3 regions of the Mesorhizobium sp. M0189 genome follow, and region 1 is predicted to be linked to each of the others. Evidence: predicted binding sites of a transcription regulator. Region 1 holds the regulator's gene; each other region holds the start of a gene.
The links. The regulator PhoB, encoded in region 1, activates phosphate uptake and scavenging genes when phosphate is short. The targets are predictions, from matches to a motif close to TGTCATNNANCTGTCAT.

Region 1 (4,284 bases):
GGAAATCGACGCTGCTGCGTGTGTTCAACCGCATCTACGAACTCTACCCGAAGCAGACAGCCGAGGGCCAGGTGCTGCTCGACGGCAAGAACATTCTCGACCGCTCGCAGGATCTCAATCTCCTGAGGACCAAGATCGGCATGGTGTTCCAGAAGCCGACGCCGTTCCCTATGTCGATCTACGAGAACATCGCCTTCGGGGTCAGGCTCTATGAGAATCTCGGCAAGTCCGAAATGGACGGCCGCGTCGAACAAGCGTTGAAGCGGGCCGCGCTGTGGGGCGAGGTCAAGGACAAGCTCAACGCCAGCGGCTTGAGCCTGTCAGGCGGCCAGCAGCAGCGGCTTTGCATTGCCCGCACCGTGGCGGTGAAGCCGGAAGTCATTCTGCTCGACGAGCCGGCTTCGGCACTCGACCCGCTGTCGACCGCCAAGATCGAGGAGCTGATAGACGAGTTGCAAGCCGATTACACGATCGTCATCGTCACCCACAACATGCAGCAGGCGGCGCGCGTGTCGCGCCAGACCGCCTTCATGTATCTGGGTGAACTGGTCGAGTTCGACCGGACCGAGAAGATCTTTACGTCGCCCCGCGAGAAGCGCACGCAGGATTACATCACCGGCCGCTTCGGCTGAGCCGTTCCGATCATGCATATAAGGACAGGACCATGGGCGAACACACAGTCGCTTCTTTCGACGAGGATCTCGAGCAGATCAGCAAGCTGATCCGCGACATGGCCGACCTCGCCGGTTCGATGGTCGGCGGGGCGACCAAGGCCCTGTTGAATTCTGACAACGTGCTGGCGCAACGCGTCGTTTCCGACGATGCCATCATGGATGCGCGTCAACGCGAACTGGACGACCGCGCCATCACCCTGATCGCCAAGCGCCAGCCGATGGCCCACGATCTGCGCCATGTCGTCGGGGCGATCCGCATGGCCGGCGATCTCGAACGCATCGGCGACCTTGCCAAGAATATCGCCAAGCGTGTGAGTGCGGTCGGCCTTAGCGTCACACCGCGCGACCTATCGCATTCCATCGATGCGATGGCGCAGCTGGTGCTCATCCAGGTGCAGGGCGTCATCGAGGAGTATGCTGCAGGCGATGCGGCCGCGTTGGCCAAGCTACGCGCCGCCGACGAGCGCATCGACGTCAAATATACGTCGGTGTTCCGCGAACTGTTGACCTACATGATGGAAGACCCGCGCAACATCACCGCTTGCACGCATCTGCTGTTCTGCGCCAAGAATCTGGAGCGGATCGGCGACCATGTCACCAACATCGCCGAAAATGCGTATTATGTGCTGACCGGCGAGCAATTGCCGGTCAATCGTCCGAAGCAAGACGAAACGACAATGTCCGCACCGGCGACATGATGGGGGTGCCCAGCCGATGATCGCACCACGCATAATGGTGGTGGAGGACGAGGAGCCGTTGGGTGTGCTGCTCCGCTACAATCTCGAATCCGAAGGCTACCAGGTCGAGGTGGTGACACGCGGCGACGAAGCCGAGATCCGTTTGCAGGAGAATGTGCCCGATCTTCTGGTGCTCGACTGGATGATACCAGCGGTTTCCGGCATCGAGCTCTGCCGCCGGTTGCGGGTGCGCCCCGAAACCGAACGGCTGCCGATCATCATGCTGACCGCGCGCGGCGAGGAGAGCGACCGGGTACGCGGTCTTTCGACCGGCGCCGACGACTATCTGGTCAAACCGTTTTCGACACCGGAATTCATGGCCAGGGTCAAGGCGCTGCTGCGCCGCGCCAAGCCGGAAGTGCTGTCCAGCGTGCTGAAGGTCGGCGACATCGTGCTCGATCGCGAATCGCACAGGGTGTATCGCAAGAAGACCGAGATCCGGCTCGGGCCGACCGAATTCCGGCTGCTCGAATTCATGATGCGGCATCCGGGCCGCGTCTTCTCGCGCAGCCAGTTACTCGATAATGTCTGGGGCGAGACGATCTATATCGACGAACGCACCGTCGACGTGCATGTCGGGCGGCTGCGCAAAGCCGTCAACAACGGCCGCATGCCTGATGTCATCCGCACCATCCGCGGTGCCGGCTACGCGATCAGGGAAGATTGACCCGCCCAGTCAGGCTACGTTCTTTCTGACGCCGGGCCTCATTTGCGCGCCCGGCGCGAAAATCTGCTGGTCGACGAAGCTTAACGCCCGCATTGCACAGCCTTCGCGGATCAGCGGCAATTCGTTCGGCTCGGTATCGAAGGAGATCGAGCCCGAATGCTGGCCGCCGGCGGTCTGGGCGATGGCCTTCCGCAAGGCCGGCTCGATCAGATCAAAGGCGGCGGCACTGGCGCCGACCATTGCGACCGGTGCCGGATCGATCAGCGCGAACAGCGAGCCGAGACCGAAACCCAGCGCTTCGCCGGCCTTGCGGTAGGCTTCGCGTTCCGGCCCGTCCTTCTCGCGCGCCCGAACCGCCAGCGCGCGCATGTCGGCGTCGCTGACGTCGGCGACCGGTTGGCTGTCTTCGCTCATCTGCGTGGCGTTGCGCCAGATGGCGTAATTGCCGGCATAGGCCTCGATGCAGCCGCGCCGCCCGCAACGGCAGAGCGCGCCGCCCGGACGATGGATCATGTGGCCAAACTCGCCGCCCGAGGAATGCGTGCCGGTGAACAGCTCGCCCTTCAACACCAGCCCCATGCCGATGCCGTGCGAAAGCAGGATGGCGATGAAGTCGTCGCGATAGCGATCCGGATCGCGCCAGCGCAAAGCCACCGCCATCATATTGCAGTCGTTCTCCACCGTGGCCGGGATGCCGAATTCATCTTCCAGCATGTCGGCAAAGGCGATGTCCGTCTGGGGCGTGATCGGCGACCACAGCATGGCGCGTGCAGGGGAGTCGGTAATTCCCTGAATCGCCAGGGCGATGCGGGCGACACTGCGGACGTCAAGATCTGGATCGTCCAGCCGGCGCCGGACGATGGCCATGCATTCGCGGATCAGTTCGTCGCGCGGCATGGTCAGCGTGTCCAGCCGGCGCTGTTCCTCGGCGACCACCTGCCCCGCATAGTCGATGATGGCGGCCGACAGGAAATTCAGCGACAACACCACGGTCAGCACCGCCGCCGCTTCCGGATTGAGGGCGAGGCCGACCTGCGGACGACCGCGTTTCAACGAAACGGGTTCGCTTGCCTTGCTCTCGGCGAGGATGCCTTCCCGTATCAGGTCGGAGGAGATCGCCGATATGGTCGAATGGCTGAGGCCGGTGGTTGCGGCGATCTCCGTACGCGATGGCTGGCCGGCCCGGCGCACGGCCGAGATCACCATCGCCCGGTTGCGCCGGCGCAAATCGTCATGGCGGATTCCGACCGACATCGTTTTGCTTTCCTCCCGGTTTGCCGCGGCCGCTCATGAACCGGAAGCCGTCGGTAATGCCGACAAATAGTGTCGGATGAGGCAAATAGTGTCAGATGCAGGTGGCGCTGTCATCGTTTATTCCGAAGCTCGAAAAAAGTCGCAGCAACATCAAAATCCATCAGAATCGATGTTGACAGCAGCGGGAGATCGGGCCAGTATTTTTTCGAGGCTCGAAAAAATTAGCGCCTCTAAGCTGGCCTTTGGGGCCAATTGGTCACGCCGTACGCGGCGCAGGGAGGATATGATGAAGAAATTCACGACCGCCATTCTGGCGGGTGTCGCCATGACGCTGGCGCTTGCGTCGGTGGCGCAGGCTAAAGACAAGGTCATCGGCGTTTCCTGGTCGAACTTCCAGGAAGAGCGCTGGAAGACCGACGAAGCCGCAATGAAGGCGGCCATCGAGGCTGCCGGCGACAAGTATATCTCCGCCGACGCACAGTCCAATCCGGGCAAGCAGCTCACCGACGTCGAGAGCCTGATCTCGCAGGGCGCCAACGCACTGATCATCCTGGCGCAGGACGCCTCGGCGATAGGGCCGGCCGTGCAAAAGGCGCTGGACGAAGGTATTCCGGTTGTCGGCTACGACCGGCTGATCGAGAACAAGGACGTCTTTTACCTGACCTTCGACAACAAGGAAGTCGGCCGCATGCAGGCCCGCGACGTGTTCAAGGTGAAGCCGGAAGGCAACTATGTCTTCATCAAGGGCTCGGGCGCCGATCCGAATGCCGATTTCCTTTTTGCCGGTTCGATGGAAGTGCTGAAGGACGCCATCGACAGCGGCAAGATCAAGAATGTCGGCGAGGCCTATACCGACGGCTGGCTGCCGGCCAACGCCCAGAAGAACATGGAACAGTTCCTGACCGCGAACGACAACAAGGTCGATGCGGTGGTCGCCGCTAACGACGGCACT
Region 2 (4,284 bases), on a different contig from region 1:
TGCCGAACGGCGAAAGCAGCCCAAGGCCCGTGACGACGACACGCCTCATCGCAGGTCCTCCCCGGTGATGACTGCAAATAGCGTCAGGCGGAGGCCTTGTCGATGTATTTCACCGCATCGCCAACAGTCAGGATGGTCTCGGCCGCATCGTCGGGGATTTCGACGCCGAACTCTTCTTCGAACGCCATGACAAGTTCGACCGTGTCGAGGCTGTCCGCGCCCAGATCATCGATGAAGCTCGCCTGCTCCGTCACCTTGTCGGCATCGACGCCAAGGTGCTCGATGACAATCTTCTTGACGCGCTCTGCGGTGTCACTCATTTGGGCATCCTCGTCTTTTGGTTGTCTGTCTTCGTTAGCGGGCAGAATGCCGCTAATCAAGCTGAAAGATGGTCCTGCCGGAAACGCAGCGGAACAGGACCGATTTTTGCCCGAACCGCCGGGTTGCGGGCGGCATTACACGAAAAATCCCGTGCATCCAAGACGGAATGAAGCGTTTTCCCAAGTGTTAGATCATTGCCATGCCGCCATTGACATGAACGGTCTGGCCGGTGACGTAGGCCGCCTCATTGGAAGCGAGGTAGGCGACGGCAGAGGCGACTTCGGCGCCCGTGCCCATGCGCCGCGTCGGGATCGCCGCCATGATCGCCTCTTTCTGCTTGTCGTTGAGCTTGTCGGTCATCGCCGATTCGATGAAGCCCGGGGCGACGCAGTTGACGGTTATATTGCGGGTGGCGATCTCCTGCGCCAGCGATTTGGAAAAGCCGATCATACCGGCTTTGGAGGCGCAATAATTGGCCTGGCCGGGATTGCCGGTGACGCCGACCACTGAAGTGATGTTGATGATGCGGCCATGGCGGCGCCGCATCATCGGATGGGTAAGCTCGCGGGTCAGCCGGAACACGGCGGTCAAGTTGACCTCGATCACGCTATCCCAGTCGGCATCAGCCATGCGTACGAACAACCCGTCCTTCGTGATGCCGGCATTGTTGACGAGGATGTCGACGCCTTCGAGATCGGCCTCCGCCTTCTGGCCAAGCGCCTTGACCTCGTCGCGATTGGAAAGATTGGCCGGAAACAGCTTGACCCGGTCGCCCAGTTCGGCGGCCAGCGCCTCCAGTTTCTCGATACGCGTGCCGTGCAGGCCGACGATGGCGCCCTGGCCATGCAGCACGCGGGCGATCGCCTCGCCGATGCCCCCCGATGCGCCGGTGACGAGCGCCTTGCGGCCGGTCAATTCGAACATTTTTGTCTCCTGATCTGAGCGAACACCCTTCGCACGGAGCGGGGTCAAATCGCCAGTTGATTATGCAAGCGCCGCCAGCGCCGCCTCGACATCCGCCGCGGATCCGATTGCACTGGTGGCAATATCGCGGTTAATGCGCCGCGCCAGCCCCGACAGAACCTTGCCGGCGCCTACTTCATATAGCGTCGCAACGCCATTCGCGCCGAACCACTCCACCGTTTCGCGCCAGCGCACGCGCCCGATCACCTGTTCGACGAGGCGGCGGGCGATCTCGTCGGGATCGCTCGTCGGGGTCACCGTAACATTGGAGACCAGCGGCACGGCCGGTGCACTCTTCGTCACGGCGGCCAGTGCCTCCCGCATGATCTCGGCCGCCGGCTTCATCAATGCCGAATGGAAGGGCGCCGAAACCTGCAGCATGAGCGCCCGCTTGGCGCCCTTCTTCGTGCATAGCTTCGCCGCCAGTTCGACCGCCGACCTGGCGCCGGAGATTACCAACTGGCCGCCGCCATTATCATTGGCGATCTGGCAAACCAAGGCTTGCGCGGGATCTTTGGCCGCGCCTTGGGCAGCCTCTGCGCAGGCGGCTTCGACGTCGGCTTGTTCCAGCCCGATGATCGCCGCCATGGCGCCCTCGCCGGCCGGTACCGCCGCCTGCATGGCGTTACCCCGGATGCGCAACAGCCGGGCGGCGTCGGCGACCGAAACGAAACCGGCGGCCGCAAGTGCCGAATATTCGCCAAGCGAGTGGCCGGCGACATAGGTGACCTTGCCTTTCAGGGAGAAGCCGCGCGCCTCCAACGCCCGGATTGCGGCAAGCGACACCGCCATCAGCGCCGGCTGGGCATTGGCGGTCAGCGTCAGCGTCTCTTCCGGGCCTTCCCAGATAAGCTTCGATAGATTTTCGCCGAGCGCATCATCGACTTCCTCGAAGATCCGCCGCGATTCAACAAAGGTATCGGCAAGGTCCTTGCCCATGCCGACAGCCTGGCTGCCCTGCCCCGGAAAGGTGAATGCGATGGCCATCGGCGGCTCCCAGCTGCTGGTTCTCGTTGCCTGTGACGCAAGGCGTGCGGCCAAGTCAAGTCCAACCTTGACCGCGCAACGTCGGCCGAGTGCCTGTTTCGGCAGGCTTTTTGGCGATCACTCATGATGAAAACCGCTCACGATTTGTTTGCTGGCTCTTCTTATTTCCGCCACAGGCGCTAGCTTTGCGTGACAGTTCGATGACAGTCGAGTGACGCTTTTGTTGCGGGCCGGGGAACTATTGCAGTGGCAAAGACCAAGAAGAGCGCAGCCGAGGCCGCGCCACAGTTTCTCGAAGGCGATCCGGCCACCGGCTATCTGCCAGGGCGCAAATGGCCTGTCATCCGCTATGGCTTCATCAGCCTGTTGGCCGCGGCCATCCTGGTGTTCGCTATCGAATTGATCGTGCGCGGCAACTTTGCCGGCACCATCGACTTCTTTCTGCAGCCCTTCAAACCCGGCTGGACCACAATCATCATTTTTGCGTTGATCCTCATAGGGCTCGACGCCGTGCTCGGCCGCAGCCATCAGAGCCTGATGATCCTCGCGCCGCTGACGTTGTCGCTGGCGTTCGTCGGCCACCAGAAGTCGCTCTATCTCGGCGATCCGCTCTATCCGACCGATTTCCTCTATTCTCGGCAGATCGTGGCGCTGATGCCGCTCCTGGTACGCGATCGCCCGGGAACCGCCATTGCCCTGGCGATCGGCATCGTCGGCGGGCTGTCGCTTCTCGTCTATGGCTGGCGGCTATGGCGCCGCCGCGTTCCGGCGCTCAGCCACAAGGGCCGCCTTGCCCGGCTGACGCTGACAGTGCCGCTGATCGCCTTCTTCGTCTCCATCATGGACTATGCCACTTTCTCATGGACGCGCGACCGGCTGCAGATCATCCCGATCATGTGGGACCAGAAGGAAAACTATGCCTCGAACGGTTTTGCGCTCGCATTCGCGCTGAACGTCCCGATGGCCCATGTCTCGGCGCCGCCCGGCTATTCCGGCAAGGCGATCGAAGCGATCGGCAAACCGCAGGTGACGGTCTCGGTACCCGCCGAGAAGCCCGACATCATCGTCGTCATGAGCGAATCCTTCTGGGATCCGACCAAGCTGCCCGGCGTCACCATCACGCCCGACCCTATCCCCAATGTGCGGGCACTGCGCACGGGCTACATGTTCTCGCCCGAATTCGGCGGCATGACGGCCAACATCGAGTTCGAGGCCCTGACCGGCTTTTCCAACGCCTTCCTGCCGGCGGGCAGTATTCCTTACCAGCAATATGTGCGGACACCGACCCCGTCACTGGCGACCTTCCTGAAAAGTCAGGGCTATCGGGCACGCGCCATCCACCCCGGCACCAACTGGTTCTGGAACCGGGGAGCCGTCTATGCCGATTTCGGCTTCAACGACTTCAAGTCCGAGGAGACGTTGCCGCCCATGCAAAAACGCGGACCGCTCGCGTCGGACGCGGCGATGACCGACGAGATCATCCACGAGGCCGATACCAGCGCCGAGCCGGTGTTCTTTTTCGCCGTCAGCCTGCAGAACCACGGGCCGTATGAGCCGTATCGCTATAACAATCCGACCCATAAGGTGCAGGCGCCGATCAGCCAATGGGCGCGTGAATCGCTGTTGAGCTACGCCGAAGGCTCTTCCGACGCGGACCGCGGCCTCGAGCGGCTGATCGAATGGGCGAAGAAACGCCAGCGGCCGACGGTCATCGCCTTCTTCGGCGACCATCTGCCGCCGCTTGGGCCGGTCTACGTCGAGACCGGTTTCATGAAGGACAATGTCGCGCCGCGCAAGGAGGCGGCCGACCAGATGCTGCTGCATCACCAGACGCCGCTGATCGTCTGGTCGAACCGCAGCGGCCCGGCCGAGGATCTCGGCGCCGTCAGCCCAGCCTTCCTGCCCTACCATATCCTGAAGACTGCCGGCATCAGTCATCCCTATTATACCGGCTTCCTCGGCCAGTTGCGGGAGCACTACCGCGTCATCGACCGCAATTTGCTGTTGGCACCG
Region 3 (4,284 bases), on a different contig from region 1:
GCTGCGGATTTCCTTCTGCGGCTGGTAGACGAGGTGGAACTCCTTGCGGGCGATCGCCTGGCGCAGTTCATGCTCCATCACGCGCTTGTCGCGGGCCGCGGTGCCCATGGCTATCTCGAAAAAACGATACGTGTCCCTGCCCTCGGTCTTGGCGCGATGGAGTGCCGTGTCGGCATGGCCGATCAGGCCGGCCTGATCTTCGGCATCCAGCGGAAAGAAGGCGATGCCGATGCTGGCCGAAACAAGGCCGGAGCCGACTGAAACCCTGTTTTCCTCCCGGATCGCCGCCAGCAAGTCCTCGGCTATGAGGCCTGCGGCCAGGGGGTCGGGGAGGTTCGGAGCTAAGACGGCAAACTCGTCGCCGCCGAGACGCGCGAGCATCTGTCCGTGGCGCGGAATGCCGGAAATGCAGTGCGCCAGCTTCTGCAGCATGGCGTCACCGGCGCTGTGGCCGTAGAGGTCGTTGACTTGCTTGAATCGGTCGAGGTCAAGCAGCAGGAGCGCCAGATATCCATCCTTGCTGCCACGCTCCATCGAAGCGATTTCTGCTTCGAGCCGGGAAGAAAAGCTCCGCCGATTGGCAAGCCCGGTAAGTGGATCGAAATGCGCGAGACGGAGGATCTCTTCTTCCGCCTTCTTGCGCTCACGGATGTCGCGAACGGCAAGCACCGTATGAGGCCTGCCGCAGTAGGCGATCTTCCTGGCGATCAGCTCGACAGGAATTCTCGTGCCGTCGCTGCCCCTCAATTTCGTTTCTTGTGCCTGTTCGCCGAAGCCGGATACATCGGCTGCGCTCTGTCCATCGAACAGCTCGCCGAGTTGCATCGTGTTCAGGGTGGCTGTCGCCGTGCCCGTCAGTTTCGCCATGCTGTCATTGGCGCTGACTATGCGTGTGCCATCGCAAACGATCAGCCCTTCGACCGCGGCATTGGCGAGATCGTGCATGCGATCGGCCTCGAGCCTCTGCCGGCGAAAGCGCAGGTCGATCCACAGCGCGGCGCCTGACAGCACAAGGATTACCAGGCTGGCGACCGCTGCGGCAAAGGCCTGGGAAATGGGCTCGATGGAATGTTCGGATATTTCAATCGAGGAATCCGGAATGATCGACACCGCGCCCATCGCGATGAAATGCAAGCTGCAAATCGCCAGCGTCAAAAGCGCGGCGCCACCAAGTGTTGCGAGCGCGGACGGGCGGCGCAAGACGACAAGGAGCGCCATTGCCGCGAGCGTCCCGCCGGCCAGAAGCGATATCGCGACAAGGAGCAGGTTCCATACGATCCGGCCCTCGACCTCGAACGCCGCCATGCCGATGTAGTGCATCGTCGCGATGGCACCACCGAGAATGGCACCGCCGACGAGGAAATGGTCGATGCCGCGGCGCAAGGTGGCAACCCACATCCCAAGCGCGGTCAGGATGACGGCGGCGGCAAGCGAAAAGGCGGATAATCCCGGATTGTATGCGTTTGGTATTCCCGGCGTAAACGCAGTCATGGCGATGAAATGCGTCGCCCATATGCCGAACCCGGTCGAAGTTGCGGCGATCATTAGCCAGACAAGCCGGTTTCGGTTGGTCGATCGGCCGACGTGCTTAAGGAGATTTACTGCAGAGAAGCAAGAAATGCCGCAGACGAGGGCGGCAAGTGCGACCAGTCTCAGGTCGTGCTGACTTACAATACAATTATAGACCGTCAGCATCCTGGGTTCACTCGGTCTGCCAAATAACAGGGGAGGTGTGACTGATTAGCTCTTGGAGATTTTAACGAATGGTTAACCCGCGGGCCATGAGGCGGGCCTTTTCGGGGGAAAACCGATGCGCTCCGCCGAGAAGGCGGTGATGTAGTTCCTGGCGACGCTTTCGGTAGCGAGCGCACTTTAGCCGGAAGCGATGTTCATTGACCCGCAACAAAACCGTTGTCCGATTGTCATCAGCGCCACATATTGGCTTTGCGAGAGTGCCCCTTTCGCCAATGACAAACGGGAGATGAAACATGAAGTTCTTCGGCTTCGCGGCCGGTGTTGCCGCCACCTTGACCCTGCTTTCCACCACCTCCGCCTTCGCCGTCACGCAGATCAGCTGGTGGCACGCCATGACCGGCGCCAACGCCGAGGTCGTCGCCAAGATCTCCAAGGATTTCAACGCCAGCCAGAGCGACTATGAGCTCGTTCCGGTGTTCAAGGGCACCTATCCGGAGACGCTGAATGCCGGCATCGCCGCTTTCCGCGCCGGCCAGGCGCCCGATATCCTCCAGGTGTTCGACGTCGGCACCGGCGTGATGATGGCGGCCGAGGGTGCGATCAAGCCGGCGGCCGATGTGCTGACCAGTGCCGGGATGACCTTTGACAAGAGCCAGTATCTGCCCGGCATCGTCGGCTATTATTCGAAGCCGGACGGCACCATGCTGTCGTTCCCTTACAACTCCTCGTCGCCGATCCTCTACTACAACAAGGACATTTTCCAGAAGGCGGGCCTCGACGTGAACAGCCCGCCCCAGACCTGGAACGAGGTGTGGGAAGCTGCCAGGAAGATCAAGACGAGCGGCGCCGCCCCTTGCGGCTATACCTCGACCTGGCTGACCTGGATCCATCTGGAGAATTTCGCGGCGTGGAATGACGTGCCTTGGGCCACTCGGCAGAACGGCCTGGCCGGCGGCGATGTCGAACTCAAGATCAATGCGCCGATTTTCGTCAACCACTTCCAGGCACTCGCGGACCTGGCCAAGGACGGCACGTTCAAGTATGGCGGGCGCACCTCCGAAGCCAAGCAGATATTCCTCGCCGGCGAATGCGGCATCTTCACCGAATCGTCGGGCGGCCTCGGCGATATCGTCAAGTCCGGCATGAACTATGGCATCGGCCAGCTTCCCTACGATAGCGACGCCAAGGGCGCACCACAGAACACCACGCCGGGCGGTGCCAGCCTGTGGGTGTTCGGCAACAAGTCGGACGAGGAATATAAGGGTGTTGCCGCCTTCTTTGCCTATCTGTCCAAGACCGATGTGCAGGAATATCTGCACCAGAAGTCGGGATACCTGCCTGTGACGCTCGCCGCGTATGAGGCGACCAAGAAATCAGGCTTCTATGACAAAAACCCCGGCCGCGAGACACCCATCCTGCAGATGACGGGCAAGGCGCCGACCGACAACTCGAAGGGCGTGCGCCTGCCGAATCTGCCGCAGGTGCGTGATATTCAGAATGAGGAGTTGGAGAAGCTGCTGGCCGGCCAGCAAACCGCCCAGCAGGCGCTCGACAATGCGGTCACACGCGGCAACGCCGCGATCAAGGAAGCGCTGGAGAACTGACGAGATTATCTCGGTTAAAGCGCGTCGCGTTTGAATGGCCACATGCGACGCGCTTTAAGCTCTTGTTCTTATGCATGTCGTTATCTCAAAACCGCTGCGCACTTTTGGGCGACATGCATTAGTCGGTTGGAATATCGCCCACGCGAGCTCGCGTGGGCGATACCTGGATAGCGAGGGAAATCAGCTTGTCTCCACGCGTCGTATTTCCCAACAAGATCCTGCCGTACCTGCTGGTGGCGCCACAACTCGCCATCACCCTGGTTTTCTTCTACTGGCCGGCCGGTCAGGCGCTTTACCAGTCGATGCTCAGGCAAGACCCGTTCGGGCTGAAGAGCAGGTTTGTCTGGTTTGCCAATTTCCGGAAGGTGCTGGCCGATCCGGCCTACCTCAACTCGATCAAGGTCACCGTGGTGTTCTCGCTTGCGACCGCGATCGTTGCCATGGTTGTGGCCCTGCTGCTCGCGGTCATGGCCGAGAAGGCCGTGCGCGGCAAAGGCCTCTACCGCACACTGTTGATATGGCCTTATGCCGTCGCGCCGGCGATTGCCGGCATGCTGTGGCTTTTCTTGTTCAATCCTTCGATCGGCTCGTTGGCCTATTTGCTGAGAAGCCTCGGCATCGCATGGGACCCGCTGCTCAACGGCACCCACGCCATGATCCTGCTGGTGTCGGCGGCTGCCTGGAAGCAGATCAGTTACAATTTCCTGTTCTTCGTCGCCGGCCTGCAGGCGGTGCCGAAAACGCTGATCGAGGCGGCGGCCATGGATGGCGCCGGCGAGACCAAGCGCTTCTGGACCATCGTCTTCCCGCTGCTTGCGCCGACAACCTTTTTCCTGCTGGTCGTCAACACCGTCTATGCCCTGTTCGACACGTTCGGCATCGTTCATGCCGTCACCGGCGGCGGCCCGGGCAAGACGACCGAGACGCTGGTCTACAAGGTCTACAATGACGGCTTCGTCAATCTGATCCTGGGTGACTCGGCGGC

Region 2: NKJ09_RS12030 (LTA synthase family protein) is a predicted target of PhoB. The motif match lies at 2,461-2,477, and genes of this name have one in related genera.
Region 3: ugpB (sn-glycerol-3-phosphate ABC transporter substrate-binding protein UgpB) is a predicted target of PhoB. The motif match lies at 1,910-1,926, and genes of this name have one in related genera.

What each region holds. Positions count from the first base shown of each region.
Region 1 is NZ_JAMYSW010000003.1:436,017-440,300, forward strand. Features, by position in the region: gene pstB (phosphate ABC transporter ATP-binding protein PstB) at 1-632, shown strand, start outside; gene phoU (phosphate signaling complex protein PhoU) at 665-1,372, shown strand; gene phoB (phosphate regulon transcriptional regulator PhoB) at 1,389-2,078, shown strand; gene NKJ09_RS07940 (ROK family protein) at 2,088-3,332, opposite strand; gene xylF (D-xylose ABC transporter substrate-binding protein) at 3,619-4,284, shown strand, end outside.
Region 2 is NZ_JAMYSW010000005.1:205,889-210,172, forward strand. Features, by position in the region: gene fabF (beta-ketoacyl-ACP synthase II) at 1-49, opposite strand, end outside; gene NKJ09_RS12015 (acyl carrier protein) at 84-320, opposite strand; gene fabG (3-oxoacyl-[acyl-carrier-protein] reductase) at 508-1,245, opposite strand; gene fabD (ACP S-malonyltransferase) at 1,306-2,271, opposite strand; gene NKJ09_RS12030 (LTA synthase family protein) at 2,518-4,284, shown strand, end outside.
Region 3 is NZ_JAMYSW010000012.1:76,760-81,043, forward strand. Features, by position in the region: gene NKJ09_RS21110 (bifunctional diguanylate cyclase/phosphodiesterase) at 1-1,695, opposite strand, end outside; gene ugpB (sn-glycerol-3-phosphate ABC transporter substrate-binding protein UgpB) at 1,989-3,299, shown strand; gene ugpA (sn-glycerol-3-phosphate ABC transporter permease UgpA) at 3,485-4,284, shown strand, end outside.